3 regions of the Micromonospora terminaliae genome follow, and region 1 is predicted to be linked to each of the others. Evidence: riboswitches for the same ligand, from Rfam matches in the RefSeq annotation. Region 1 holds a riboswitch; each other region holds the start of a gene.
The links. Region 1 has a riboswitch for cyclic di-AMP ahead of GCE86_RS18090 (coiled-coil domain-containing protein). Riboswitches for the same ligand answer to the same signal wherever they lie in the genome.
Positions count from the first base shown of each region.

Region 1 (9,786 bases):
GCTGCTCGACGCGGTCCTCACCGGCGCCGCGGGCGACGAGCGCCGGGCCGGGCGGGTCCTGGAGCAGGTGCTCGACCTGGCCGAGCCCGAGGGTTACCGGCGGGTCTTCACCCGCGCCGAACCGGCCGTCCGCGACCTGCTGGCCGCGCACCTCGACGCCGGCACGGCGCACTGGGCGACCGTGAGCGACCTGGTCCGCGGGGCGGACGAACGGCGGGCCGACGAGTCGCCGGAGCGGCCGGCCCGCCCGGAGCGGACCCTGGACGAGCCGCTCACCGAGCGGGAGCTGACGATCCTGCGCTACCTGCAGAGCATCCTGTCCAACGTGGAGATCGCGGGCGAGCTGTCCCTGTCGGTCAACACCGTGAAGACGCACGTGCGCAACATCTACCGGAAGCTCGACGCGACCCGCCGGCGGGAGGCCGTCCGGCGGGCGCGCGAACTACGGCTGATCTGACCGGGTCAGGCGTTCCCGGCGCCGTCCACGGCGGCCAGCAGGTCGGCCACGTCGTAGCCGCCGTCGTGCCGTACGTCGTTGACGAAGAGCGTGGGTGTGGCGTCGACCCCGCTGCGGATGCCGCCGACGAAGTCCTGCCGGACCCGGTCGGCGTGGGCGTGCCGCCCCACCTCCGCGCCGACCTCGTCGGGCGGCAGCCCCAGCTGCTCCACCCCGAGCGACAGGTGCACCGGGTCGAGCTGGTCCTGATGCTCGTAGAGCCAGTCGTGCATTTCCCAGAACCGGCCCCGCCGGCCGGCGGCCTCGGCCGTCTCCGCGGCGCTCTCGGCGTACGGGTGGACGTTGGCGATGGGGAAGTGCCGGTAGACCAGCCGGACCGTGTCGGCGCGCTGGCGCAGCACCTCGGCCAGGTTGGTGTACGCGGCCCCGCAGAACCGGCACTGGAAGTCGCCGTACTCCACGAGGGTGACCGGCGCGTCGGCCGGCCCGCGGGCGTGGTCCGTCCCGGTCACCGGCAGCCGCAGCCGGGCGGTGGTGACCTGCAGTGGCGTGGTCATCGGGCCATCACCCGCCGATCCGGCGTGGCGTTCGGATCAGTCATGGTTCCCAGCCTCGCGCGCGCCGGGGTGAGCCGGGATCACCCGGCCCGGGTGGTCCGCGTCAGCGGCCCACGGTCACGTGGTTCTGCACCTCCCGGATGCCGGGTGCGCTCCACACCACCCGCTCGATCTCCGCGCGCTCGCCGGACGAGTGGACCAACCCCTCCAGCACCACGGTGTCGCCGTGCACGCGGACGCTGATCCCCTCCGCTTCGGTGGCGGCGTTGCGGGCCAGGGCGTCCACGATCCGCTCGGCCAGGTCGCGCCCGTCCGGGCCGGTGCTCGGCCGTACGGTGATGCCGTTGCTCACCCCGCGTACGCCGGTGAGCCGGGCCACGGAGCGCTCGGCGGCGCGGCGCTGGTACTCCCACTCGACCTCGCCGTGCAGGGTGACCCAGCCGTCGGCCACGGTCACGTCGAGCGCCTCGATGGGCACGAAGGCGTCCCACTCCAGGGCCCGGCTGGCCGCGGTGGCGATCTCCGGGTCGCTCTTCTCGGCCGAGGTGGCGATCCGGACGGCCAGGTCGTTGGCGACCGCCCGCACCCGGGGCACCCGGTGCGCGGCCCGTTCGGCGGCCCACTTCTTGGCGTAGCTGTCCACCGATCCGGCCAGCGTCACCACCCCCTCGGTGACGGTCACCCCGATCTCGTTGGGGCGTACCCGGGGCTCCCAGGTCAGCTCGTCGAGGACGGCGGACTGGATCTCCTGGTCGGTACGGGTGGTCGTCGCGGTGGCCATGCTGGCTCCCTCCGGGGTCGGTTTCGCGGTTCGGCCGGGCTCCGCCACCGGCACGGAGTCCCGCAACTCCGATCCTGTGTGCGCGCCGGGTGACCCGCCCTCACCCGATCCGGGTGGACAGCCGCCCTCCTCGATCTTGGTCAGCACGCTCGGCCTCCCGAGACGCGACGAGAGGGGTACGCCGATGTGCTCGCCGGGCCGAGCGCGCCCCGGCCAGCGTCACCGCGTCCCGACGCGCGACGGCGGCGCCCCCGAGCCCGGGAGCGCCGCCGTCGGTGCGGGTGCGGTGCGGCCTCAGCCGTCGAGGCCGGCGGGGGAGTTGGGGCGGTCGACGTCGACGAACTCGATCTCGTCGACGTCCCGTTCGCGGCTGCCGGCGGCCCGGGCGGCGGTGCCGGCGGCCCAGCCGATCGCGGCGCCCGCGAGCGCCGCGGCGATCAGCAGCGTCCAGGGCAGCGCCGGCCGGCGGCCGGCGAGCGCGTCGAAGGCGAGGCTGGCGCGGCGGCGGGCCTCCTCGGCGGCGGAGCCGACCAGGTCGGTGGCGTCGTCGGCGAATCCGGAGGAGTTCCGGCGGGCCGACCGGGCGGCGTCCCGGACGCTGTCGCCGGCCGAGCCGACGGCGGTGAGCAGGTGCTGCCATGCCTGGTCGGCGACCCGCTCGGGCTTGCTGCGGCGGTCCAGCAGGGTGGATCCGAACATCGTGTTACCTCCTCGGGGTGCCGAAGCCCGGCGGCCGGTCCGGACTCCGGTGTCATCCGGCGGTTCGCTCACCCGGGCAGTGCCCCGGCCGGACACCGCGCAAACCATCGTGTCGGAGCGGGACGGGACGAACCACCCCAACGCGCCGGGGGGCGGGTGCCACCCGGGGGTGCGCCGGCCCGCTACCCTGGGTCGGCGGATCGGCCGGGGCCCGCCCCGGCCGATCGACCGGTTGCGCCCCGCACCGCGGGGAAAATGAGGAGCCCGAAGGTCCGGATTGGGATGCCCAGGTGTGCCCAGTACGCGAATTGCTCATCCCGAGGGGTGGCGACCGAGGCGGTCGGAGGAATACTCTCGGTCGCGGCCCGCGTACTGATGAGGCGCCCGTACGGGCGAGTGGAGGTGCTCGCGTGAGCCTGTCGATCGTGAAGTCGGTGCTGCCGGGTGGTGTCGTCCAGATCGCTCCGCGAGGGGAGATCGACGTCGACACCGCGTACGAGGTGCGGGAAGCGATCGCCGAGGTGCTCGCCAAGGGCCGCCCCTCCCGGATTGAGCTGAACATGCGGCTCGTCAGCTTCATCGACTCCGTCGGCATCAGCGCCATGGTCGCCGGCTTCCAGACCTGCGAGGTCAGCGGCGTCAAGCTGGTGGTCACCGAGCCCAGCCGGTTCGTGCACCGGCAGCTCTGGGTGACCGGCCTGCTGGGCCTGTTCGGCGCGCCCGAGCCCTGGTTCGCCGACGCCGCTCCCGAGGTGCTTCCCGGCGCCTGAGCGCCCACCCCTCACCGCTCGCCGACCTGCCGCGCGGCCTGGGACTTTCGACCCGTTGCGAGCCTGGCTCCGGTACGGGACGATCGTGCCGACCCACGACGGTGAAGGGGTGCCGCTTGCTCAGCAGCGACAGCTTCAGCTACACCGTGCAGGCCCGGTGCACCCGGGCGCACGCGGTGGCCCTGCTCGGCGACCTGAGCCGGCAGGGCGAGCTGCATCCGCTGATCGTCCGGGTCCGCCAGCTGCCGCCCCGTCCGGGCGCGCTGGCGAGCTACGCGATCACCGACCGGCTCGCGCTCGGCCCGCTGCACTTCCCGGTCACCTACCAGGCGGACGTGCTCATCGCCAACGAGGACGAGGTCGTGACCGTGGCCCGGCAGCAGCCGGCCACCACGGTGCGTAACCACACCCGGCTGCGCGACGAGCCCGACGGGGTGGTGCGCATCGACGTGGAGATCACCCTGTCCGCGCCCGCGCCGCTGTTCGGCTACGCGTTCCGGCAGGCCCGGGCGGCCCACCTCGGCCTGGCCAGCCGGCTCGGCGCCACGCTGGAGGGCGGGGCGGCCTGACTCAGCCGCGCCGCCCCGCGACCACCGGTCGCCGGGCCGCCGGCCGGGCCGGCCGCAACCGGCCCCACGGCTTGTAGGTGGACAGCACCGTGACGACGAGCAGCAGCGTGCTGGAGACGGTGGGCGCGACCACGAGGTCGACGCGCTCGTGGGTGCCGGCCGCCCCGGCCAGCGCACCGAGGTGCCGGACCGTGGGGGTGAGCAGGAACAGCACGAGCACGACCACCACGGTGGTGACCGCGAACTTCACCAGCACCCAGCGCCAGCGCAGCAGCCCCCACGGGGTGAACAGCGCACTGGCGAGCCCGACCAGCCAGACGAGCACGCTCAGCGGGGCGAACAGCCAGGTGACCAGCAGCGCGGCCGCCGGATAGACCACCTCGGGGTCGGCCCCGCGCAACCCGGCCACGCCGAGGGCCAGCAGCACCAGGTCGGCGCCGAGCCACCCCAGCGAGGTGAGCAGGTGCAGGGTCAGCAGGGCCTTGCGCCCGGTGGGGGAGAGTCGAGTCATGCCCCCGATGGTCGGCCGGTGGGGGCGCCGCGTCGTGGGCCGCGCGGCGACACCCGGCGTACGTCGTGGGGCGTAGCCGGGTGCCGCCGGCGCGATCAGTACACCGACAGGTGCACGTGGTTGGTGTGGTCGCTGGACGGGTCCCCGTTGCCCCCGCTGTACGCCTTCCAGCCGCTGCTGGGCAGCCAGATCTGCTTGAACCAGATCACGTAGAGCACGGCGAGCGCGTCGGCGTTGCGGATGAAGTAGGCGGCCAGGTTGTTGCCGTACGTCTTGTCGCCGCCGCTGGCCACCCCGCCGAAGCCGTCCTTCTGCGCGGCGAAGTCGCAGGCCCGCCCCTTCGGGTGCTCGCCCGAGCCGCTGGGCCGGTGGCAGGAGACGTAGCGGGTGAAGCCGGCCGCCTGGGCCTGCTGGAGCGCGTGCAGCGTACGCGGGGTGATGCAGCCGTCGGCCGGAGTCGGGTCGTTGACGCTGCACGACTCGGGCGGCCAGGAGCCGTCGGCGTTGCGCTTGGCCGGCTCGGCGTTGGCCGACGAGGTGCCCTGCACGCTGCCGCCGCCGCTGCTGGACGCCCGGTCGTTCGCCACCTCCAGGGCGCGTTCGGCCTGCTGCTTGCGCTTGGCCATCGTGGCGACCTGCTTGCGCTGTTCCTGGATCTCGCCGGTGAGCGCCGTCTGCGTGCGGGTGGCCTCGTCCCGGGTCTCGATGAGGTCGCGGAGCACCCGGTCCTCGTGCGCGGCCACCTGTTCCAGCGCCGCGGCGCGGTCCATGAAGCCCTCCGGGCTGCTGCTGCCGAGCAGCGCCGCGGCGGTGCCGAGCCGCCCGGCCCGGTACGCCACCCCGGCGATCTCGCCGACCTTGGCGTCGCGGACGGTCAACTCGCCGTTGATCGTCTTGAGCTGCGTGGTGAGCTGCTGCTGCCGGGTCACCGAGCGGTTCAACGCGGCCCGCGCCTCGAGCCATCCCTTGCTGGCGGCGTCGAGCTGGGCGCGAAGCGCCGGGGTGCCGCCCTCGTCGTCGCCGGGTGCGGCGGCGAGCAGGCCGGTCGCCGGAGCCGCCGAGGCGGGGGAGACCGGCGCGGTCGCGACGCCGAGGGCGAGCGTCGCGACGAGCAGGGCCGCCAACCGGGCGACCGTCCGTCGTACAGGTGCCACTGGGGGCATTCACGTGTCCTTCCGTCAGCCGCCGACCGGGTTAGCTGACGGGTTCGGGACGGAAGATCCCTACCGCTGACGCGGATGCACCCCACGAACATGGTTCCCCGGCTCGCCCGTGCGGGCGATTAGGCGCTGGCCGCCGCGGACGCCGGTGTGCGCCGCCCGGCGGAGGCCGCGGTCGAGCCTACCGGCGCTGTGCCGGGCCGGCTCCGCAGGTCGGAGCCGGTGTCCCGGGCAAAACCGGCACAAGTGCACAATAGTCACTTGGATTTAAGATTGCCCTAATTACCACTCGACTGCGCCGCAGGCTCCCGGCGACGCTCCGGGTTCGATCTGCAACGTGGCGTGATCGATCGAGAAGTCCTCGTGCAGGGCGGTCCGCGCGGCGGCCAGCACCTCGCCGACCTCGGCGCCCGGGGTCATGGTCAGGTGGGCCGAGGCCACCTCCATGCCCGAGGTGAGCGTCCAGACGTGCAGGTCGTGCACCTCGGCGACGCCGGGCACGGCGGCCAGCCGGTCGTGCACGGCGGTCACCTGGAGGTGTTCGGGAGCGGCCTGCACGAGGATCCGGACCGCGGCGCGGCCGAGCCGCCAGGTGCGCGGCAGGATGAAGAGCCCGATCGCCACGGCGACCAGTGGATCGGCCCACCACCAGTCGGTGAGCGCGATGACCACGGCGGCCCCGATGACGCCGAGCGAGCCGAGCAGGTCGCCCAGCACCTCCAGGTACGCCCCGCGCAGGTTGATGCTCTCCTGGGCGCCGGCGCGCAGCAGCGCGAACGCGGCGATGTTGGCGAGCAGGCCGAGCACCGCCACGGCGAGCATCGGCCCGGCGAGCACCTCCGGCGGCTCGCCGAACCGGCGTACCGCCTCGACGAGGACGTAGACGGCCACGGCGCCGAGCAGCACGGCGTTGGCGAGCGCGGCCAGCACCTCGAGCCGGTAGAGCCCGAAGGTGCGCTGGGGGTCGGTGTCGGCGTGCCGGGTCGCGGTGATCGCGGCGAGCGCCATGCCGATGCCGAGGACGTCGGTGAACATGTGCCCGGCGTCGGAGAGCAGGGCCAGCGAGCCGGTCGCGAACGCGGCCACCGCCTCGACCACCATGAGGGCGGTGAGCAGCGCGAACGCGCCCCACAGCCGGCCACGGTGCCGCTGCGCGGCGTTGGCCACCGCGCCGCTGTGGTCATGACCTGCGCCCACGCACACACCCTCCCGTCCGCCACCCCGGCCGGGCTCAATCTATGCTCACATCGCTATGTGTGCAAGTGAACGCCGGATCCGCCGCCGTCAGGCGGCCGGGTCGAGCGTGGTGAGCCGCTGGGTGGCCCGGGACAGCGCCACATAGAGGGTGCGCACGCCCGACCCCGGATCGGCCCGGATCTCGCTCGGGGCGACCAGCACGACCCCGTCGTACTCCATGCCCTTGGCCTGGAGGCTGGTCACCACCTGGAGCCGGCCGCCCAGGTCGCCCAGCCAGCCGGCCACCTCGTCCCGGCGCGGCACCGGCGTGATCACGCCGACCGTGCCCTCGACGTCCGCCAGCAGCGCCCGGGCCGCGGCCGCCGTGGCGGCGGGCAGGTCGGCGGCCGGCACGGTGCGCTCGACCGGCACCACCCCGGTGGACCGGACCGCGGTGGGCAGCGCGAGATCGGGGTACACGCGGCGGATCTCCGCGGCCGCCACCGCGAAGATCTCCGCGGAGTTGCGGTAGTTGGTGGTCAGCTCGTACCGGTAGCGCCGGCGCCGGCCCAGCGCCTGGTCGCGGGCCCGCGCCAGCTCCTGCGGGTCGCCCGTCCACGCGGTCTGCGCGGGGTCGCCCACGACCGTCCAGGAGGCCAGCCGGCCGCGCCGGCCGATCATCCGCCACTGCATCGGCGAGACGTCCTGGGACTCGTCGACCACCACGTGGGCGTAGTCGCGGTAGTCCTCCGGGCGTTCCCGCGCGGCGGCCCGGGCGGCCCGCTGCCGGTCGGCGGCCGTGCTCAGCTCGCGGACACCGCCGGCCAGCTGGAACGGGTCCCGCTTCGGCTTCGCCCGCCGCACCGGCTGGCCCAGCAGCGCGTCCAGCTCGTCCAGCAGCGCCACGTCGGCGATGGTCGGCCCGTCGCCGTCCAGGCTCCGGTACGCGCCGGTCAGCAGCCGGATCTCGGCCCCGGACAGGACCCCGCCGGCGTACCGGCGCAGCCGCTCCGGGCGGGCCAGCCAGCCGAGCACGTGGCGCGGGTGCAACCGCGGCCACCAGGCCTTGAGGAACTCCCGGAACTCCGGCCGCTCGATGATCTCGTCCTCGAACGCGGGCTGCTCCGGCAGCCGGCCGATCCGCAGCGTCCGGGCCTGCGCCCAGAGCGCCGCCAGGACCGCGTCGAAGGCGGCACGGCGCACCTCGTTGCGGCGCGCGCCCCGGGACAGCGTCCGGTCCCGGATCGCGTCCAGCTCGGTCCGCTCCAACCGCAGCAGCTCACCCCGGTAGAGCAGGCGCAGCTCGGTGGGGGACCCGGGCACCCCGTCCCGGACCGCCCGCTCCAGCACCCGGCGCATCCGCAGCGACCCCTTCACGGCCGCCACCTCGGGCGGGTCGGTCCGGGTCGCCGACACGCCCGGAAAGAGCGAGCCGAGCGAGTGCAGGGTGGCCGTCTCCTCGCCGAGCGAGGGGAGCACCGAGGCGATGTACTGCACGAACACGCTCGACGGGCCGACCACCAGGATGCCGCCGCCGGCGTACCGGGCGCGGTCGGAGTACAGCAGGTACGCGGCCCGGTGCAGGGCCACGGCCGTCTTGCCGGTGCCCGGGCCGCCGGACACGATCGTGACCCCGTTGCCGGGGGAGCGGATCGCCTCGTCCTGCTCCCGCTGGATGGTGGCCACGATGTCCCGCATGCCGTGGCCGGTGGCCCGGGACAGGGTGGCCAGCAGCGCCCCGTCGCCGACCACCGCCATCTCCGGCGGCGCGGACTCCGGGTCCAGCAGGTCGTCCTCGATCCGGGTGACCTTCTCGGCCGACGACTGGATCGTGCGCCGCCGCACCACGCCCTGCGGCTCGGCCGGGGTGGCCTGGTAGAACGCCGCGGCGGCCGGCGCGCGCCAGTCCACCACGAGGGTCTCGGCGTTCTCCCCGCGCACCCCGAGCCGCCCCACGTGCAGCACCTGCCCGGTCCGCAGGTCCAGCCGGCCGAAGACCAGCCCCTCGTGCTCGGCGTCCAGCACGTGCCGGCGCTGCGCGGCATGGAAGACCATGGCGTCCCGCTCGACCAGCGCGCCGAAGTTGCCGACCCGGGCCAGCCGGTAGCCCTCCCGCTCGGCGTCGGCGGCCGACCGACGCAGTTCGGCCAGCCGGGCGTACACCCGGTCGAGATGCCGTTGTTCGACGGCGATCTCCCGTTCCAGGGTGGTCTGGTCGCTCAACGCGGGGGCTCCTGTGGTCAGACGGCGGGCTGAATGAGGGTACGGGCCGCCCACCCGGCCCGTGTCGGGGCCATGCCGCTGCCCGTCGCCCGCCCGTGCGGGTTGCCCGTTATCCGGGCGTTCCCACCCCGTGCCCGGACGCGCCCGCCCCCGTCCCCGTGAGCACCTGGCCCAGCACCCCGGCGACGGTCGCGGTCACCTCGTCGGGACGTTCCATCATGAGCATGTGACCGGCGCCCGGGCAGACGGTCAGCTCGGTGGTGGGCAGCGCCGCGGCGATCGACTCGGCGCACGGCGGCGGGGTGAGCCGGTCCCGGTCGCCGACCAGCGCGGCGGCCGGCAACCGGCCGAGCGCCGCGAGGGTGTCCAGCCGGTGCTGGGCCCCGATCGAGGCGCGGAACCCGCCGATCGAGCGCAGCGAGGCACGGGCCACCGCCGAGGTGACCAGCCGGATGTCGGCGGGGTCGCAGCGGTCGCCGAAGAGCATCCAGCGGATGCTCGGGCGGAGCGCCCGCAGCAGCGCGTGCGGCGGGCGCCAGGCGCCGCAGCGGGCCAGCACCCCGGCGCCGGTGGTCTCGGCGAGCCGGATCAGCCGGGCGATCCGCGGGGACAGCCCGTAGACGGTGTGGGTGTGCCCCTCGGCGGTGGTCGAGACGAAGACCAGGCCGGCGACCCGGTCGGCGAACCGGTCGGGGTGACGGTGGGCGTACTCCATCACGGTCATCCCGCCCATGGAGTGCCCGACCAGCACGATCGGCCCGGACGGGACGAGCTGGTCGACCACGGCGGCCAGGTCGTCGCCGAGCTGGGCCAGGGTGGCGGTGCGCAGCGCCATGCAGCTCGACCGGCCGTGCCCCCGGGCGTCGTAGGTGAGCACCCGGAC
Region 1 covers NZ_CP045309.1:3,987,321-3,997,106, reverse strand. The annotation lists gene GCE86_RS18125 (winged helix-turn-helix domain-containing protein) at 1-457, shown strand, start outside; gene GCE86_RS18120 (DsbA family protein) at 463-1,014, opposite strand; gene GCE86_RS18115 (BON domain-containing protein) at 1,118-1,795, opposite strand; gene GCE86_RS18110 (hypothetical protein) at 2,090-2,494, opposite strand; gene GCE86_RS18105 (STAS domain-containing protein) at 2,905-3,264, shown strand; gene GCE86_RS18100 (SRPBCC family protein) at 3,381-3,833, shown strand; gene GCE86_RS18095 (hypothetical protein) at 3,835-4,344, opposite strand; gene GCE86_RS18090 (coiled-coil domain-containing protein) at 4,440-5,507, opposite strand; cyclic di-AMP (ydaO/yuaA leader) riboswitch at 5,512-5,643, opposite strand; gene GCE86_RS18085 (cation diffusion facilitator family transporter) at 5,787-6,701, opposite strand; gene GCE86_RS18080 (HelD family protein) at 6,789-8,903, opposite strand; gene GCE86_RS18075 (alpha/beta fold hydrolase) at 9,013-9,786, opposite strand, start outside.

Region 2 (9,786 bases), 1.6 Mb from region 1:
GGGCTGGATCTGGACGTCGTCGAGGTTCACGAACATCACGCGGTGCCCGAACTGGATCTGCACGTACCGGTTCTCGCCGCGGATGACCGTCCAGTCACCCGGCGCCGAGCCGTCGAAGGTGACGGCCCGGTAGTACTCGCCCGGCAGGACCCCGCCGACCGCGTACCGCTGGCCCGCGGAGAGGGAGTACTGCAACGGGGAGATGGTCTGGTACGGCACCCCGGCCGGGTAGGCCGCCCGCTCGGGGTAGGCGCGCCCGTACACCGGGATGGTGGTCTTCCCGGCCTTGGGGGTCACCACGAAGCCGTTCGCCCACTTGGCCGTCGGCGCGGAGGCCGGGTTGTAGAACCAGGCCTTCTGGTTGAGGTACCAGATGGCGGTCCAGTCACCCTGGATGTCCGCGAGGGCGTACGTCTGGCCGGCCGAGGCGCGGGCGCCGTGGTCGGAGATGTACATGGTGTCCGGCGTGCCGTTCGGTCGCAGACCGAGGTCGTTGACCAGCGGGGCGGTCGCGCTCGGCGCCGTCCGCAGGATGACCGCCGACGAGCCGCGCAGCGGGCACGGCGCGGCCGGCGGCGTGGGCTTCGGCACGCCCGGCGGCTGCTGGTTGCAACCGGTGAAGGCGGGCTGGTTGGTGGCGAAGTCCGGGTCGATGGTGACCAGGCCGGTGTGCGGCGTGCCGGTGGAGTGGAACGGCGCCTTCATGAGGTCGAAGTAGTGCGACCAGTCCCAGTACGGGCCCGGGTCCCAGTGCATGCCGGCCACGGTGCCGGCGGTGGTGCCGGGCACGTTGTCGTGGCCGATGATGTGCTGCCGGTCCAGCGGGATCTGGAACTTCAGCGCCAGGTGCCGGACCAGCTTGGCCGAGGCCCGGTACATCGCCTCGGTGTACCAGGTGCCGTGCCCGGCGAAGCCCTCGTGCTCCAGCCCGATGGACTTGGCGTTGACGTACCAGTTGCCGGCGTGCCAGCCGACGTCCTTGGCCTTGATGTGCTGGGCGACGTAGCCGTCCACCGAACGCAGCGTGTAGTGCCAGCCCAGGTAGGTCGGGTCCTTCACCAGGTTCACGCTCGGGCCGAAGTAGCCCTCGGTGTCGTGGATGACGATGTACTCGATCTTCTGCTGGGCCGGCCGGTTCCCGAGGTCGTGGTTGCCGTAGTCCCCCGGGTCCGCGCTGAGCTGCTTGTAGGGGGCCGGGATCCACTCGCAGGCGAGCCGGACCGGGCACTCCAGGCCGTCCGGCCGCTCGGCGCGGCGCAGGCCCAGCTTGTGCAGCCCGGACTGGTCCGGCGTCACCGTGGTGGCGGCCAGGGTCACCCGCTGGCCGTCGTCGGTGGTCCGGCTCGCGCCCAGGCCGAGCTGGTCGTAGACCTCGTCCGCGAAGGCCGCCGCCGCGTCCTCGGTGTCCGCGCCGGAGTAGCGGGCCACCGCGCCGTACCAGGCCGCCGGGTCGGTGGCGGCGCCGACCGGAGCATCCAACTGCTTCTGGTACGAGGCGAGCAGCGCCGCCCCGCCCCGGATGTTCGCGGAGGCGTCCGTGCGCAGCGTCTCCTCGGCGAGGCCGGTGAGCGCCGCGGCGGCGTCGAGCGTCTGCAGGGAGGCCTGCGGCAGCACGTCCTCCGTCGGCGCGGCCGCGACGGCCGGGTCGAGGGTGAGCGGACGCGAGTCGTCGCCCCGCGGGTCCTCGTCCTCGTCGACGTGGCCGCTGGCCGGGGTCGCGAGGACGTGTTCGGCGTCGGTGAGGTGCATCGGGCCGTAGCCGCCGCTGGTGCTCGGCTGGCCCGGGTGGGTGTCCCAGCGGGACTCCAGGTACGAGACGCCGAGCAGGACGCTCTGCGGCACGCCGTACTCCGCCGCGGCGGCGGCGTACTGGTCCTGGCGGTCGGTGGCGGGTTGGGTGGTGAGCGGTTCGGCGGCGACCGATCCGGTCGCCACGAGTGCGGTGGCAGCCGCGACAGCGGCTGCCAGCAGCATCCGTCTGCCCGACGGCGGGGGTGTGAGGTGCATCGAACCTCCAGACAGGGATGGGGGTCACTGCGTCCCCACCCTCACCCCGCGCACCCTCCGGGTCAATACCTTTCCAGCAAGTAATCTCTCGTGAAGAAAACCTTCACGTACGGTGTGTCACGGCGCTTTGGGTTGCGGAACGATAACGACGCTCTCTACTCTGGTCAATCGTCGACCGGCGGTTTCACCGTCCATCCCGGGTGGTGACGGTCCGACACCGCCGAGTCGCCCGCGGGCGAACCGGGGACCCAGGTACCTGGGGTGAATCCGCAGCCACTGCGGTAGGGCGGCTCCCTTCCCGCCCGAACCCGTCAGCTAACCCGGTAGGCGGCCAGGAAGAAGGAGTACGGAAGCCCGGTGGCACACCATGCCCCGCGGCCACCGTCGGGCCGGTCGGTCGACCGCTCGACGGCTGCGCCGCGTTCCCGCTGGTCCCGCTTCACCACCGCCCTCGCCGCTCTGGTGGGCACCGCCGTCGTCCTGACCGGCGGCGCCACGGCGGCACACGCCGACCCGTCGGTCGCCGAGATCGAGCGCCAGATCGACGAGGACTGGAACAAGCTCGAACCGATCATCGAACAGGTCAACGCCACCCGCGAGCAGCTCGCCGCCAAGCGGAAGCAGGCCGACGCGCTGGCCAAGCAGATCGCCCCGCTCCAGGCCCGGGTGGACGCCGCCCTCGGTCAGGTGGGCGGGCTCGCCGCCGACGCCTACAAGGGCGACAACAACCTCTCCACCGTCAACGCCCTGCTGGGCAGCCGGTCGCCGAGCGACCTGGTCGACGGCCTCGCCCTGCTCGACCGCTTCGCGAACCGCCAGCAGCAGCAGGTACGCGCCGTCGCCGAGCTGCGCGACGACCTCGCGGCCAAGAAGCGGCCGCTCGACGAGATGATCGCCGGGCTGGCGCGCACCGAGGCCCAGCTCGCGGCCAAGAAGAAGCAGATCGACGCCGAGATCGCCAAGCTGCAGAAGCTGCGCCTCAAGGTCTACGGCAACGGTGGCGGCGGCCCGCTGCGACCGGCGCCGTGCCCCGCCGGCTACCCCGGTGGCCCGGCCGGCGTCGCGGTCAAGTTCGCCTGCGCCCAGATCGGCAAGATCTACGTCTGGGGCGCCGCCGGGCCGGACCACTACGACTGCTCCGGCCTCACCATGGCGGCCTGGGCCAAGGCCGGCGTCTCGCTGCCGCACAACGCACGGCAGCAGCACGACGTGACCAGGCGGGTGAGCCGGAGCGAGCTGCGCGCCGGTGATCTCGTCTTCTACTACAGCGACCTGCACCACGTCGGTATGTACGTCGGTGACGGCTGGGTGGTGCACGCCTCCCAGTCCGGCAAGCCGATCACCATGAAGCGCGTCGACGACGGCCAGATCAACAGCTACGGCCGCCCGGGCTGACCGGTCCGCAGGGGCTCCCGTGCCGCGGGGGTCCCTGCGCCGTTCCGGCGTGCCGGTCGGTCAGCGGGTCGGCCAGGTCCGCCAGTTCTGCCAGGACCGGCTCGGGGTGGGGCCGCGCTGCCCCTGGTAGCGCGAACCGTAGACGGCCGAGCCGTACGGGTGCTCGGCCGGCGACGAGAGCCGGAAGATGCAGAGCTGGCCGATCTTCATGCCCGGCCAGAGCGTGATCGGCAGGTTCGCCACGTTGGACAGTTCCAGCGTGACGTGACCGGAGAAGCCGGGGTCGATGAAGCCGGCGGTGGAGTGGGTGAGCAGGCCGAGCCGGCCCAGGCTGGACTTGCCCTCCAGGCGCCCGGCGAGCTGGTCGCCCAGCGAGATCACCTCCAGCGTGGAGGCGAGCACGAACTCGCCCGGGTGCAGCACGAACGGCTGGCCCTCGGCCACCTCCACCATCGAGGTGAGGTCGTCCTGCTGCACGGACGGGTCGATGTGTGTGTAGAGATGGTTGTTGAAGACGCGGAACAGGCGGTCCAGACGGACGTCGATGCTGGACGGCTGCACCAGCGTGGGCTCGAAGGGCTCCAGCGCGAGCGTGCCCGCCTTGATCTCGGAGACCAGGTCGCGGTCGGAGAGCAGCATCGGAACACCATAGCGACCGGTACGGGTGACCTGCGTGTCGGACTACATCTTCGTACACCTGTTCGATAGAATGTCCGCATGGCTTCCTGGTCCGAATTCGCCGCCGACGAGCCCCGACTCGCCGACGAGATCCGCCTCCTGTTGCAGCAGTACGGGCCGGGTTTCGGCTACCTCGCCACGGTCCGCGCCGACGGCGGCCCGCGCGTGCACCCGGTCTCCCCGGTCCTCACCGACGACGGCCTCTGGTGCTTCGTCATCGACTCACCCAAGCGCCGCGACCTCGAACGCGACGGCCGCTACGCCCTGCACTCCTTCCCACCGGAGGAGAGCGACGACGAGGCCTACGTGGCCGGTCGGGCGCGCCCGGTGACCGATCCGGCGACCGTCGCCCGGCTGGCCCGCATCGGCCGGGCCGCGCCGCAGGGCGACTGGCGGTTGTTCGAGTTCACCGTCGACGTGGCGATGCTGACCCGCCGCGACCAGGCGGCCCGCCCCGGTGCCGGCCGGCCGGAGGTGCGCGTCTGGCTCGACCCGCGGGCGACCGCACCCGCCCGCCGTGACCCGCTCGCCCCGGAGGGCCGCCGCGGCCGGCACGGCTTCGACACCCGCCGCCCGGCGGCCTGAACCCCGCGGAAAACGCCGGTGCCGGCCCTGTCCGAGGACGGGACCGGCACCGGCGTGTGGTGCGGGACGGTCAGGCCGCGCGGTAGGCGTTCCACGCGGTCAGCATGCGGCTCGCCTGACCAGGGGTGAACTGGTACATGCACGAGTCGTAGGTGTAGTCCATGAAGTTGGTGATCGGGTCCAGGCCGGCGGTGGTGCAGGTGTCGCGGCCGGTCGGGCACTCGAAGGCCGGCGAGGCCTCGGCCGGGGTGTCGGAGACGCTGTCGCCCGAGCCCGAGCAGCCACCCTGGAAGGTGTGGTAGAGGTTCAGCCAGTGGCCGACCTCGTGGGTGCCGGTGTCGCCCTGGTTGTAGTTGGTCGCCGTGCCGCCCGGCAGCGACTCGCTCAGCGCGACCACGCCGTCCATGCTGCTCAGCTTGCGCTGCGGGAAGGTCGCCCAGCCGAGCAGGTCGTCGCTCAGCTCGCCCAGGTAGAGGTTGAGCGTGTTCTTTCCGCCCTCGCGCAGCGAGGTCTTCATCGAGCGCTCGGCCGAGGAACCCTGCACGATCGGGTACCAGGCGGCGTTGGTGACGTGGTGCACCTTGGTGAGCTGGAAGCTGAAGGCGGTCGGGGCGCCACCGGTGCCACCGGCGTACGCGGTGTTCAGCACGGCGATCTGCTGGGTCACCATCGAGTCCGGGATGTTGCCGCCGGCCCGGGTGCTGTCCCGCTGGATGACGTGGACGACGACGGGGATGGTGACCGTGGCGAGCGGGGCGGCGGCACCGGCGCCGGCGCGGAACCTGGCCCGCTCGCCCAGCGCGGCGGTGAGGTCCGCCTCGCGCTCGCGGACCTGCTTGGCGGTCAGCGCGTTCGGGTCCAGCTTGGCGTGGCCGCCCTTCTTCACCCGCGCGTCCGAGTGGACGTCGGCGGGCTCGACGCAGGAACCGGACGGGGCGGCCGAGAAGGCCGAGGCTGCGGGGACGACGCCTACGGCGGCGGTGCTGAGCAGCAGCGCCAGCGTCGTCGACGCGACACCGGCGGTACGCCGGGTCAGCAGGTTGGGACGGAGTCCCATGGGCCCACCTCTTTCTGCGGGCATGACAGGGGGTATGTCACGCCCGGTCGGAGAACGTGGAGGAGACGTTACATCCGATCGACAGATTTGAGAACGGCCATATGTTGCCGTGGGGAAACTTCTTCGTGCTGGCCGCGGCGCTGTGCCCCCGGCGGGCGTGTGGTCGACGCGCGGGGTACCTGGGTGCACGGGGGTGGTGACCTCAGGTACAGTGGTGCCGCCTGCGGGTGTAGTTCAATGGCAGAACATCAGCTTCCCAAGCTGACAGTGCGGGTTCGATTCCCGTCACCCGCTCCACGCGAAAGGCCCTGGCCAGGACGATAGTCCCAGCCAGGGCCTTCGATGTTCCAAGATCGGCAATCACGCGACGTGCCATTAGCGTGCCATTAGCCCTGGTGATTCCCGGCCGCCGGCCGCTTCTTGCCCCTCCCGCTGCCCGCCTGGTCCTTGCCCTTGGCCGCGCCGCCGGACGACTTCCTGGCCCTCTTCCGGTCCGCCCGCAGCGTCGCGTGCAGCGCGTTGTCCGGGGCACAAAACGATCGGCGGACGCCTACAGCTGCGTCCGTGCCTCCTCCAGCCGCCGGAGAACACCCTGTGCATCGCAGGCCTCCGCGATCGCGCTTGCCTCCTCGACCAGCGCCAGCGCGTCGTCGCGTTGCCCCTCTCCGGCGGTCAGGTAGGCCAGCGCAAGCAAGCCCGCGGCGACGCCGGCTGAGAACCCGATTTCCCGGCGAAGCCGTACAGATTCCTCCAACTGCTCACGCGCCCTACTACCGGCTCCGGCGGCCATGTTCGCAAAGCCGAGGTGCCGAACCGCATACGACAGCGTCAGCTTGTCACCGGCTTGCGTCGCCAGCTCGTACGACCGCGCAAGAGGCGGAACGGCGCCGTCATTGTCACGCCTGACCACTTGGTGGAAGGTGCCGACCCAGAACAGCGCCTCGGCCTCGCCGCGCACGTCCCCGAGCAGTTGATACAGCTGCGCCGCACGCTCGAATAGCGCTAGCTCGTGTGGATCTTCGTTACCGTCTTCAAGGAACCGCGCATGAAGGATCCGGCCACGGGCCAGGGCGAGATCTGCCTCGACTCCGTCCAGTTCCCGCTCGGCGATCCCCAGCGCGTCGGCGTCGCCGCCGAAGACGGCTCGTTCGTAGAGCAGCTGGGCGTGTTCGATTCGTTGTTCAGCGCTCATCGCCGCCCCGTCTCCCAGCCCCGCCTGTCGATTGCGTATCGCCCAACACGGATCCCACGGTAGCCGAGCATGATCCGACGGCCATTGCCGAGCAGCGCAGCCGCGTGCCATTAGCGTGCCATTGAGCCGGGACAGCAGGGGTCAGCTGATGCCGCGAGGGTCCGCCGAGACCAAGCCGCCGACCCAGTAGACAGGCGGATATCGACAATTCCCAGCTGACAGTGCGGGTTCGATTCCCGTCACCCGCTCCACGCGAAAGGCCCTGGCCAGGACGCGAGTCCGAGCCAGGGCCTTCGACCTTCCAAGATCGGTTACGCCAAAAAGCCCGGCAGGAGCCGCCGACGAAACGTTCTGTCCTGCCGGTGTGAGTGCGACGGTTGACCGGTTGACAGAAATCAAGCTGGCGAGTGTCGGATCGGCCGGATGCCGTTCGTAGCGTCTGCAGAGACGGACGTCGGGTCCGGGGACGGTCAGAGGGAGCGGACATGCCTGAGTACCTCATCTACTTCAACCAGCAGTGGGTGGGTGACCACACCGAGGAGTGGTTCCGCGGGCGCGGTCCACTCGCCAGGGCGGTTGTTGATGAGATCAAGGCCGCCGGGGCTTTCGTCTTCGCCGGGGGCCTGGAGGAAGAGGACGGCCCGGTCTTCAGCGCAGACGCCACAAGCGGTGCGGTGGTCTTCACCGACGGACCCTATGTCGAGAGCAAGGAGTTCCTGGGTGGCCTGACCATCGTGGACGTGCCGGATGAGGCGACCGCCCGGATATGGGCCGGCAAAATCGCGGAGGCATGCGGCTGGCCGCAGGAGGTTCGCCGGTTCAAGCCGCGGCGCGTCTTGCAGGGATGAGACTTTCGCTCGTCGGCTGAGGCTTGAGCCGAGGCGTGGCCGGCGCCGGGGTGACGCCGCTGCTGCGGTATCGGCAAGGATTCGACCAGGCACGGGGGCGGCCAGAAGAGTGCCGCCCCCGGAGCCGGCCGACGAAGGCGCTTCGCGTACTCACCGCGTCGGTTGCCGAATTGTTCCATCTCACCCGAGAGTCAGCACGAACGGCGATCCGGGATGGCCCGGCTGCCATCCGCGCTCAAGCGCTTGGCGTATGGCGCTGGCGACGGCCGAAGGCAGCACGGGAGATGCGGCGGCGTTCATCCAGTTGTCTGGACGAGGGGACGCTGACCGGACGATGAGGGTGGCGCAGCCAGGCGCGTCCGTTCGGTCAACGGCGAAGCTCAGCGGCGACCAGGTCAAGCCTTGGCTGTACGTCGGCTTCCTACGGATCAACCAGCGATAGCCCTTGCCATCGACAACGATGGGCCTACTGCCTCGCTTGTTGATTGCCACCCTTCCTCCCGCCGCGCACGGAACCATCCCGCAAGCCGTACAGCCATTCGTACAGCCAAGGCGGCCGGCCAAACCCGACGCGACCAGACAGCGGCGGACGACCTGAACAGGGGCGGACTACCGTGACGAGCCGTCCGTGATCTTCTGTTAATCCAGGGCCACCAGGCTTACAACATTCCGCTACGGTGCGGCCCATGCTCAGGGAGTTTCGGCGGCGGGAGTTTTCCAGCCTGATCGCGTGGACCGGCAGCGACGGTCCGATGCCGGCCGAGGTTGGCGTCGTCGGCGTTGAGTACCGGGGCCGTCTGGGGCACCCGTCTTCGTATGGCTTGCTGATGGCGCGTGCTACCGACTCTCCGGGAGTCCAGCTCGATCTCCATCCGATGCCCGTTGCGCTCTCTGTTCCGTGTGATGAAGTCACGCTCGGGTCAACCGAGCCGGAGTACGCCGAGGCCCTCCGCGCTGCGGGCCGCGGCCTTGCTCGCGGTCTGGTCGTCACGGGCATAGGCGAGGGCTTGTACGGCTCCTCGGTTGTGGTCTTCACCCGACTGGTCGCTGTCATCTCTCTGCTGCTGGCAATGGGTCTGGCTTCGGCTGACGAGGTCGATGTTTGGGCGAGCTGGGACAGCGCGTGGCCGGAACCGCCTCACAAGGCTTGAGCAGCCGCCTCGGCCGCCGGGCCACCCGGGCCACAAGGTGGTTTCACGGGAGTCTCGGGATGAGTGGTGAGCGGCGCGGCTGGAAGATTTCGAGTTGGCCGGGGTAAGGCGCCGGTGGCTCTGGCGGGGGCAGAAGGTCCGGCAGCGCATCGAGGTGGACCTCGTCAAGGTCCCACGAGATCACCCGCTGCACGTCGGCGTCGTCGGTGACGACCTCGACCTCAGCGACGGCGTCGAGGATTGGTTCTCGTCGCCGGCCTGCTCTGGGAGGCTTCTGGGGTGGGTAGGAACGTGCATCCGGATGAGCTTGCGGGTTGCGTGGTCGTGGAGGTCGGTGAGCGGCAGGCTTGGCCGTTCATCACCTTCGCCGACGGTGGCCGCGGCCCGTCGCGTGAGGCTCGGCTCTACCTTGACAGCCGGTGGCAGGTTCGGCCGCCTTCCGAGTCGGGCGAAGCGTTACCGCCTTCGGCAGACGTATGCGGGCTGCTCGACCTGAACAGCCTGACGGTGGAGCGGGCTCGGGTGAGTGAGGCAGGCGACCTGGAAATCCGCTTCGCGGATGGGTCCGGGCTCATCGTGTCCGGTGCGGGGGCGCCCGACATCGCCGGGGAGCCCTGGTGGTTCACGCCTTGGACGGCTCAGGGGTGACCCGGGTTCATGTACGGTCATGCGGCCCGCAGGGAGAACCAGTACGTGGAGCAGCCGATGGGTCTCTTCAGCAAGTTCAAGCGCAGCCGCGAAGACGAACTTGTCGATCTCGATGACCGCTCACCGAGACTCGGCGTCAAGTATCGGGACCTGCTGCTCATGAACGAGATCGCGAAGCGGGCAGCGGATCTGTCGCAGCCGCGGCATGTCATCTTCTACCTCTAC
Region 2 covers NZ_CP045309.1:5,636,933-5,646,718, forward strand. The annotation lists gene GCE86_RS25980 (N-acetylmuramoyl-L-alanine amidase) at 1-2,007, opposite strand, end outside; cyclic di-AMP (ydaO/yuaA leader) riboswitch at 2,216-2,351, shown strand; gene GCE86_RS25985 (C40 family peptidase) at 2,365-3,402, shown strand; gene dcd (dCTP deaminase) at 3,463-4,041, opposite strand; gene GCE86_RS25995 (pyridoxamine 5'-phosphate oxidase family protein) at 4,120-4,665, shown strand; gene GCE86_RS26000 (zinc metalloprotease) at 4,736-5,722, opposite strand; tRNA gene GCE86_RS26005 (tRNA-Gly) at 5,946-6,019, shown strand; gene GCE86_RS26010 (tetratricopeptide repeat protein) at 6,273-6,914, opposite strand; gene GCE86_RS26015 (YciI family protein) at 7,400-7,762, shown strand; gene GCE86_RS26020 (hypothetical protein) at 8,449-8,913, shown strand; gene GCE86_RS26025 (hypothetical protein) at 9,205-9,561, shown strand; gene GCE86_RS26030 (ribonuclease E inhibitor RraB) at 9,607-9,786, shown strand, end outside.
Region 2: it holds a riboswitch for cyclic di-AMP, as region 1 does, so the genes downstream of both, GCE86_RS25985 (C40 family peptidase) here and GCE86_RS18090 (coiled-coil domain-containing protein) in region 1, are expected to answer to the same signal.

Region 3 (9,786 bases), 1.2 Mb from region 1:
GCCCGGCAGCCGGTGCGTACCCCGGCCTGCCCCGACCTGGACCTGCTGCCCCGGGTCTGCGTGCCCATCCGGCACCAAGACCTGCTGCTGGGTTTCGTGTGGTTCATCGACGCGGCGGAGGGAATGTCCGACGAGGACATCTCGGTGGTGACCGAGGCGATGCCGGACCTGTCGCTGGCCCTCTACCGGGAGAACCTGCTCGGCGAGCTGACCTCGCAGCGGGAGGCGGAGGCGACCCGTACGCTCCTCGTGGAGTCCCCCGAGGCCCGGCGGGAGGCGGTACGGTCGCTGCTCACCGACGGCGTGGTGGCCCGCGACGGCCAGGTCACCGCCCTGGTCGCCCAGCTCGCGGCGACCCGGGACGACGTGCTCGACGACAAGGCCCGCATCGCCCTGGAGCACGCGCTGGTGGCCACCCGGCAGTGGGTGGGGTCGCGCGAGACCCTGCACCTGGTCCGGCACGACCACGGGGTGCTGCTGCTGTGCGGCGGGCGGGCCACCGGCCGGGTGGCGGCCGAGGACGCCGCCGCGCACCTCGACCAGGCGCTGCGGGCCGCGACCCGGGGGCTGGCGTCGGTGAGCCGGACGGTGCTGGGCGTCGGTGACGGCCGGCCCCGGCTCTACGACAGCCTGCTGTCCTACCAGGAGGCGTTCCAGGCCGCCCGGGTGGGCGTGCAACTGCCCGCCCTGGGCCCGGTCGTGCCCTGGGCCGACCTGGGCATCTACCGCCTGCTGTCCGGCGTGGACACCCGGCACCTGGACGTCGCGCGGGTCCACCCGGGGCTGGGCCGGCTGCTCGGCGACGAGGCGCACCAGGTGCTGCTGGAGACCCTGGAGGTCTACCTGGACCTGGCCGGCAACGCCCATGCCACCGCCGAACGGCTGCGCCTGCACCGGACCACCCTGTACTACCGGCTCCAGCGGGTGGAGCTGCTCGCCGGCACCGACCTCAAGGACGGCAACGAGCGGCTGTGCCTGCACCTGGCGCTGAAACTGGGCCGGCTCACCGGCGGGTACCAGCCGGGCCGGTGACCGGGGCGGGACGATTACGCCCCGCCCCGGTGTCCCCTAGAGGCCCGCGGCCTCGGCCGCGGTCCGGCCGCCGACGATCGGCAGGGTGAGCCGGCTGCGGTCGAAGTGCACGGTGATGTGCGCCCGGTTCTGCTTGGCCCGGCTGCTGTAGCCCGAGTACGACCCGAGCAGCACCACGCCGATCTGGTGGCCGGCGGCGAAGACGTAGTCCTCGGGGAGCAGGTTCAGGTCGACCGCGGTCTTCTGCCCGGGCACGAGCGGCGTGGACACCGACGGCGAGTCGAGGTTGAGGCCGTCGATGACGCCCTTGGTGACCAGCTCCTGCGGGTTGGTCGCGACGGTCTTCTCCGTCTTCCGGTAGCAGGCGTTCTCGGCGAAGCCGCCCCAGGTCGCCGTCTCGCCCCAGCAGTCCTCCTCGGTCAGCGTGCGGATGCCGTCACCGCTGGTGCTGAACCGCGCGCGGGTGCCGTAGTCGACGAGGAGCCCCGCGAAGCTGGTGTCCTCGCCGTCGACGGTCGCGTTGATCTTCACGACCGGCGTGCCCGAGACGTGCAGCGGCGCCGTCAGCGGCGCGGACAGGAACACCAGGCGGTTCTCGGTGTTGGCCGCCGGGTCCGACGGGTGCCGGATGGCGTTGGCGGCGCTCATCGTGGGGGTGTCCTGGAAGGTCGCCGACCCGTTGCCGGGGCCGGAGCGGACGGCGAGCCCGCCGACGTTCCCGGCCTCCGGCGCCCGGAGGAACACCTGCGTCGGCCGGGCGTCCGGCAGCGGCCAGGTGCGGGCGGTCTCCCAGACGTCCGGCGCCCGCTCGATGTCGACGGCCGGCTCCCGCATGATCCCGGTGTCGAGGCCCTGGAGCCACTGGTCGAACCAGCGGTGCAGGGTGTCCACCCAGGCACCCCGCCGGAAGTCGAACGGGTCGACGTGGCCGGTGCCGGTCAGCCAGAGCTTGCGCGGCACGCCCTGCTCGCCGAGCGCCGTCCACCACTTGCTGAAGTGGTCCGGCCGGACGTTGTCGTCGTTGATGCCGTGCACCACGAAGACGCTGGCCCGGACCCGGTCGGCGTGCGGCACGTAGTCCCGCTCGGCCCAGAAATCGTTGTAGTCGCCGGTGACGTCGTCGCCGCCCTGTCCGAGGGCGGTACGCACCGCCGCGCAGTGCGCCCGGCGGGCCGGGTTGGTGACCGTGTTGGCGAGGCTCCCCGAGTAGTTGTTCGCCCGGGTGACGAGGCCGTTGCTGCGGGAGTAGTCGTACCAGCTGGAGATCGCCGAGATCGGCACGATGGTGGTCAGCCCCGCCACCCCGTCGGCCGCCGCGGCGTTGGCCAGCGTGCCGTCGTACGACTTGCCGATCATGCCGGTGCGGCCGTTGTGCCAGTCCGCCACGACGGGCCGGCCGGTGGCGTCGACGCCGGGCCGACGCCCGTTGAGCCAGTCGATGGCCGTCGGCGCGCTGATGTTGTCCGCCCGGCCGCCGGTGACCGGGCAGCCGGTCGAGTTGTTGGTGCCGATCATGTCGAGCAGGACCACCGCGTAGCCGCGCGGGACGAAGTAGTTGTCGTAGAACAGCGGCCAGGTGTCGTTGAGCCCGTCGCCGTCCACGTCGGCCTTGCACTCGCTCTCGTTGCCCCGGCAGACCGTCGAGTAGTACGGGCTGGCGTCCATCACCACCGGCACCTTGAGCCCGTTCTCGCTGGCCCGGGGCCGGATGATGTCCATGGCCACGACGTCGCGCGCGCCGTCGTCGTCGGTGTCCACGTCCGAGGTGACGAAGATCCGCTCCCGGACCGCGTCGGCGTACCCGAACACCGGTTGGGTGACGCCGCCCTCCACCACCAGCCGGGCGGGCTCGTCGGCGCCCGGCTGGGCCAGGGCGCCGGTCGCCGGCAGCCCCGTGACGGCGACCACCAGGGCCACCACCGAGGCCCGCCAGGCTCGTCTTCCGCTTCGCATCCGCGTGCTCTCCTCCCCCCGCCGGCCTGGCGACGTGCACAGGGGACACGCCGCCGCGACGGTCGCCCCGAACCTACGGATCGACGGACGTGGCGGTCATCGGACAGCTGTGGGAGATGGCCACCCCCTGCTCCTACGCCTGTCGCACCCGCCGGGAGCCCTCGCCTACGTCAACGGGTATCAATGTGCGCCATCCGCCTACTGCGGCAATCGACGCGGATCGGACCCGGCACCGTCGACCGCCGGGAACATTCACCCTGATCAGGGGCTATTGAAGATCATGGCTTCCTGAATTCCGGGTGACGGCGCCGCGACCGGGCGGAGCCGGTTGCCCGGGTCACCCATTGCTCCCGGCCCGGGCCCGTGTGATTGTGCCCCCAGCGAGTCGCCGACCCCCGGCGGCTCACGATGGTCGATCTGTCGAACCGGGGCCACGCCGGCAGCCTCGGAGGTCGGCCGTCACCCGCCTCGCCACACCGCGCCGCCCGTCCCTACCGGGCTCCGTGCGGCGCGCCTAGGAACAGGAGCGAACCCCCTTGAAGCTCTCACCTCGCCTCGTCGCGCTCTCCGGCGCGGCGGCGGCCGGTCTGATCGCCGCCGGCACCGCCGCGGCCGTGCAGGCCGCGCCACCCGGCCCCGCCGCCCCCGACGCCGCACAGGCCCGCGCGATCGCCGCCGACTCGGCCCGCGCGCTGGTCGCCAACCGGCCCGCCTACCTGCACGCCAGCGCGGACGACGCGTTCGTGCAGAAGGCCGTCATCTCCTCCGAGGGCACCCAGTACGTGCCCTACGAGCGCACCTACAAGGGCCTGCCCGTGGTCGGCGGCGACTTCGTGCTGGCCACCGACGCGGCCGGCAACCTGAAGTACGCCTCCGTCGCCCAGCAGCAGGCCATCGGCAGCCTCGCCACCACCCCGAAGCTGACCTCGGCCGCCGCCGCGAAGACCGCGCGCGCCCAGCTCAGGAAGGTCACCACGGTCGAGGGCACCAGCCTGGTCGTCTACACCCTCGGCGCCAAGCCGGCGCTGGCCTGGGAGACCACGGTGCGCGGCACCGGCGCCGAGGGCCCGAGCCGGCTCACGGTCGACGTCGACGCCGTCAGCGGCGCGGTGCTGCGGACGCAGGAGCACGTCGTGCACGGCACCGGCACCGGCGCGTGGAACGGGCCCAGCCCGCTGACCTTGAACACCACCCAGTCCGGCTCCACGTACTCCATGAAGGACCCGACCGTCACCAACCTGAGCTGCCAGGACGCCGCGACCAACACCACGTTCAGCGGCTCCGACGACGTCTGGGGCAACGGCACCGCCACCAACCGGGAGACCGGCTGCGTCGACGCGCTGTTCGCCGCGCAGACCGAGCACAAGATGCTCGCCCAGTGGCTGGGCCGCAACGGCGCCGACGGCAACGGCGGCTACTGGCCGATCCGCGTGGGCCTGAACGACCAGAACGCCTACTACGACGGCACCCAGGTCCAGATCGGCAAGAACACCGCGGGCCAGTGGATCGGCTCGCTCGACGTGGTGGCCCACGAGATCGGCCACGGCATCGACGACCACACCCCGGGTGGCATCTCGGGCGGCGGCACCCAGGAGTTCGTCGCCGACACCTTCGGCGCGGCCACCGAGTGGTTCGCCAACGAGCCGTCCAGCTACGACGCTCCCGACTTCCTGGTCGGCGAGAAGGTCAACCTGGTGGGCAGCGGGCCGATCCGCAACATGTACAACCCGTCGGCGCTCGGCGACCCGAACTGCTACTCCAGCAGCATCCCCGGCACCGAGGTGCACGCCGCGGCCGGCCCCGGCAACCACTGGTTCTACCTGCTGGCCAACGGCAGCAGCCCGACCAACGGGCAGCCGGCCAGCTCCACCTGCAACGGCAGCAGCGTCACCGGCCTCGGCATCCAGAAGGCCATGAAGATCATGTACAACGCCATGCTGCTAAAGACCTCGTCCTCCTCGTACCTGAAGTACCGGGTCTGGACGCTGCAGGCGGCGAAGAACCTCTACCCGACCAGCTGCACCGAGTTCAACGCGGTCAAGGCCGCCTGGAACGCGATCAGCGTGCCGGCGCAGACCGGTGAGGCGACCTGCACGGGCGGCACCCCGACGCCCACCCCGACCACCACGACCACCCCGCCCTCGGGCAGCTGCACCGGCCAGAAGCTGGCCAACCCCGGCTTCGAGTCGGGCAACGTGAGCTGGACCGCCTCCTCCGGCGTCATCACCAACTCCACCAGCCAGGCGGCGCACGGCGGCTCCTACAAGGCATGGCTCGACGGCTACGGCACGACCCACACCGACACGCTCAGCCAGTCGGTGACGATCCCGGCGGGCTGCCGCGCGACGCTGAGCTTCTGGCTGCACATCGACAGCGCGGAGTCGACCACGACCACCGCCTACGACAAGCTGACCGTGAAGGCGGGCAGCACCACCCTGGCCACCTACTCCAACCTCAACAAGGCCACCGGCTACGTGCAGCGGTCCTTCGACATCTCGTCGCTGGCCGGCACCACCGCCACCATCTCGTTCAGCGGCGTGGAGGACAGCTCCCTGCAGACCTCCTTCGTCGTCGACGACACCGCGGTCACCCTGAGCTGACCACACCGGAGCGGCCGGCCGTCGTCCTCCCGACGGCCGGCCGCTTCGTCGTTCCCGAGACAGGCCGGCGGCTTCGTCGTTCCCGAGGCGGCCGGCCGCTTCGTCGTTCCCGAGACAGGCCGGCGGCTTCGTCGTTCCCGAGGCGGCCGGCCGCTTCGTCGTTCCCGAGACACGCCGGCGCGGGCGCGGCGCGGTCAGGCCGGGCGGCCCGCGCCGGATCCGGCGCCGTCGCGGCGGATCCGGGCCGCCACGCCCTCCATGGCCCGGCTGAACCGCTCCATGTCCCGTGCGGACTGCTCCGGCAGGGCACCGAGCCGCGCCGCGAGGGCGTCCACGTCGGCCCGGGCCGAGGCGCTCACCCGGGCGTCCAGCTCGGTGAGGGCCGCGTTCACGGCCGTCACGACGTGCCCGCACAGGGCGTCCAGGGGTTCCCCGGCCAGCTCCGGGTCGACGGTGACGGACTCCAGCCGGCCACCCTGGACGGCGACGGCACGGACCCGGCCGCCGGCCGCGCCGCCCTCGGCCCGGAGCAGCTCGCCCGGCGCGCCGTCGGCGTGCTCGGCGGCCCGGGACCGCATGGCGGACAGCGCCTGCTGCGTCCTGGTCAGCAGCTCGTCGAGGCTCGCGGCCGCGGAGAACGAATCGTTGGTCATATCCGCGCTTTCTTCACGTCTTTCCGAGCACCGTGACGATAGCAACCGGCCCCGACGCCGAACGCCCGGCCGGGAACCCCGGCCGGGCGTTTCGTGGTGCGGCGCACCGGTATGGCGTCAGCGCAGGCGCAGCCGCTGGCCCGGGAAGATGAGGCCCGGGTTGTCGCCGACCACGGTCCGGTTGCGCTCGTACAGGCCGTGCCAACCCCCGGCGACGTGCTTCGCGGCGGCGATCCCGGAGAGGGTGTCCCCGGGCCGGACCAGGTAGCTTCCGGCACCGCCGGTGCTCGGCGCGACGCGCCGCTCGCCGCGGGTGGTCGGCCGGTAGCTGTGCGAGGACCGCTCCGAGGTGGCCTTCTTCGTGGACTTCTTCGCGCCCGAGTCCTTGCTGGCGTACTTCTTGGTGGAGCCGCCCTTCTTGCCGCAGACCGGCCAGGCGCCGATGCCCTGCCCGTCGAGGACCTTCTCGGCGATGGCGATCTGCTCGCTCCGGCTGGCCAGGTCGGCCCGGCTGGCGTACTTCTGGCCGCCGTAGCCGTTCCAGGTGCTCCGGGAGAACTGGAGCCCGCCGTAGTAGCCGTTGCCGGTGTTGATGTGCCAGTTGCCGCCGGACTCGCACTGGGCGACGGCGTCCCAGTTCACGCCCGCGGCGCTGGCCGGGGCGGCCGGGCCGAGAAGGGCGGCGGCGCCGGTGGCCGCGCCGACGACGAGCGCTCCGACGGTGGTGCGACGTTGCGCGGTCCGGCGGTGACGGGCGACGTGATCAGTTGCCATGTGAGTTTTCCTCCACGCCGACGAGGTGAGCTGTCGGGTTCGGGCCGAGGAGCCCGGCCGCCGGTGGCGGCTTCACCCCGAGGTGTCGTGCACCGAGGAACGTGGGTCCCCCGCTCCCGCCCGAGGTCCAGGTACCACCGGGCCGGCGGCGGGATTAGGCGTTGCCGGCCCGTGGTGTCCGCGATCGCGAACGGAAACGACGTTAGGAACGTTTTGCGCCGAACGCCCACTTCTTGTGAAGTTCTTCACCCGGCCGAGCGAAGGTCGGCCCATTCGAGTTGCGGACCGTCCGAAGGGGGCTTATTGAGGGGCGGCTCAGTAGGTCCGGCCGTATCCCTGCGGGAAGAGCGGGACCTTGCCGTCGCCTGCGTTGATGGGCTGCTGGCTGACCGAGTTCATCCAGGTCATCGGCAGTTTGCCGGTCGGCGCGTACCCGCCGAAGAGGACGTCGGCCACGCCGCCGCCCTCCGTGCCGGGCAGCCAGGCGGCCAGCAGCGCGTTCCACCGTGGCAGCTCGGCGGCCACGTCCAGCGGCCGGCCGCTGACCAGCACCACGATCACCGGCACGCCCGAGTTGCGCAGCGTCGTGATGGTACGTAGGTCCTCGCGGTCCAGGCTCATGCTGCCGGTGCGGTCGCCCTGGCCCTCGGCGTACGGCGTCTCGCCGACCACCGCGATCGCCGCCCGGTAGGTCTTGTCGATGCCGGTGCCGCGCTGGTTGTACGTGACCGTCGTGGTCGGACCGGCCGCCGCGCGGATGCCCTGGAGGATGGTGGTGCCCGGGGTGACGGCGCCGGACGAGCCCTGCCAGGAGATCGTCCACCCGCCGCTCTGGTTGCCGATGTTGTCGGCGTTCTTCCCCGCCACGAAGATCTTGTTGTTGTCGCGGGCCAGCGGCAGCACGCCGCCGTCGTTCTTGAGCAGCACCTGGGACTGGCGGACGGCCTGGCGGGCCAGCGCGCGGTGCGCGGCGCCGCCCACCGTCGAGGTCCAGCTCCGATCCGTGTACGGCCGCTCGAAGAGGCCCAGCTCGAACTTCTTCGTGAGGATGCGGCGGTTGGCGTCGTCGATCCGGCTCATCGGCACGTGTCCGTTCTGCACCTCGGCCCGCAGGGTGCTGAGGAAGCTCTTCCAGGCCGTCGGCACCATCACCATGTCGATGCCGGCGTTGACGGCGGCGCTGACCTCGGCGGCGGTGAAGCCGGTGGCGCCGTCGATCTGGTCGATGCCGTTCCAGTCGGAGACCACGAAGCCGGAGAAGCCCAGCTCCCCCTTGAGGACGTCGGTGATCAGGTAACGGTGGCCGTGCAGCTTGACCCCGTTCCAGCTGCTGTAGGAGATCATCACCGAGCCGACGCCGCGCTGGACCGCGGCCTGGAACGGGGGCAGGTGGATGGCGCGCAGGTCGGCCTCGCTGAGCTGGGTGTCGCCCTGGTCGTCGCCGCCGGTGGTGCCGCCGTCGCCGAGGTAGTGCTTGGCGGTGGCGAGCACCGACGTGGGCCCGCCGAGGTTGGCACCCTGGAGGCCGGTGACCAGGGTGGACATGCTCGCCGGCAGGTCCGGGGTCTCGCCGAACGACTCGTAGGTGCGGCCCCACCGGTCGTTGCGGGCCACGCAGAGGCAGGGAGCGAAGTTCCAGTCCACACCGGTGCCCGTGATCTCCTCGGCGACGGCCTGGCCGATCTGCTGGACCAGCGCGGGGTCGCGGGTCGCGCCGAGGCCGATGTTGTGCGGGAAGATGGTCGCCCCGTACACGTTGTTGTGCCCGTGCACGGCGTCGACGCCGTAGATCATCGGGATGCCGAGCGGGGTGGCCAGGGCGGCGCGCTGGAAGCCGTCGTACATGTCGGCCCAGGACGTGGCGGTGTTCGGCGCGGGCGCGGAGCCGCCGCCGGAGAGGACCGAGCCGAGCCGGTACGTGGTGAGGTCGCTCGCGGTGACCGCGCCGCGCTCCGCCTGGGTCATCTGGCCCAGCTTCTCGTCGAGGTTCATTCGGGCGAGCAGGTCGGCGACGCGGGTGGCGACGGGCAACGTCGGGTCCTGGTACGGCAGGCCGGCCGCGGTGGCCGGGGCGGGCGCGGCCAGGGCGGTGACCGCGACGAGCAGGACGGCGAGACCGAGGGGACGGGGGTGGCGGTGAGGGATCACGGGTCGCTCCTTCCGGAGGAACGCTGGGGCCGTGCACCCGCACCATATGCCCACGGGCATCGACTGTGAACAATCCGTGCCGGTTCCGGAACCGCCGGGCGGGCGGGCGGCGGCGCGGGCTACGGTGGCAGGGTTCGCGCAAGATCGGGACGAGGCGGCGAGGCATGAGCGACCACGGACACGAACTGGCCTTCGGCGGCTTCCTCACCCCGAGCGCCGGGCGGCCCGAGCAGGTGGTGGCGCGGGCCAAGCTCTGCGAGCAGGCCGGCCTGGACCTGGTGACCTTCCAGGACCACCCGTACCAGCCCGGCTTCCTGGACACCTGGACGCTGATGTCCTTCGTGGCCGCCGCCACCAGCCGGATCACGCTCGCCGGCAACGTGCTCAACCTGCCGCTGCGCCAGCCCGTGGTGCTGGCCCGCAGCGTGGCCAGCCTGGACCTGCTCACCGGCGGCCGGGTCGAGCTCGGGCTGGGCGCCGGCGCCTTCTGGGACGCGATCGAGGCGGTCGGCGGCCGGCGGCTCTCCCCCGGCGCGGCCGTGGACGCCCTCGACGAGGCGATCCGGGTGATCCGCGAGGTCTGGGACACCGACCGGCGCGGGATGGTCCGCGTCGAGGGCGAGCAC
Region 3 covers NZ_CP045309.1:2,802,353-2,812,138, forward strand. The annotation lists gene GCE86_RS12605 (PucR family transcriptional regulator) at 1-1,032, shown strand, start outside; gene GCE86_RS12610 (Xaa-Pro dipeptidyl-peptidase) at 1,069-2,985, opposite strand; gene GCE86_RS12615 (M4 family metallopeptidase) at 3,522-5,585, shown strand; gene GCE86_RS12620 (YbaB/EbfC family nucleoid-associated protein) at 5,780-6,238, opposite strand; gene GCE86_RS12625 (LysM peptidoglycan-binding domain-containing protein) at 6,356-7,012, opposite strand; cyclic di-AMP (ydaO/yuaA leader) riboswitch at 7,014-7,183, opposite strand; gene GCE86_RS12630 (glycoside hydrolase family 3 protein) at 7,328-9,160, opposite strand; gene GCE86_RS12635 (LLM class flavin-dependent oxidoreductase) at 9,325-9,786, shown strand, end outside.
Region 3: it holds a riboswitch for cyclic di-AMP, as region 1 does, so the genes downstream of both, GCE86_RS12625 (LysM peptidoglycan-binding domain-containing protein) here and GCE86_RS18090 (coiled-coil domain-containing protein) in region 1, are expected to answer to the same signal.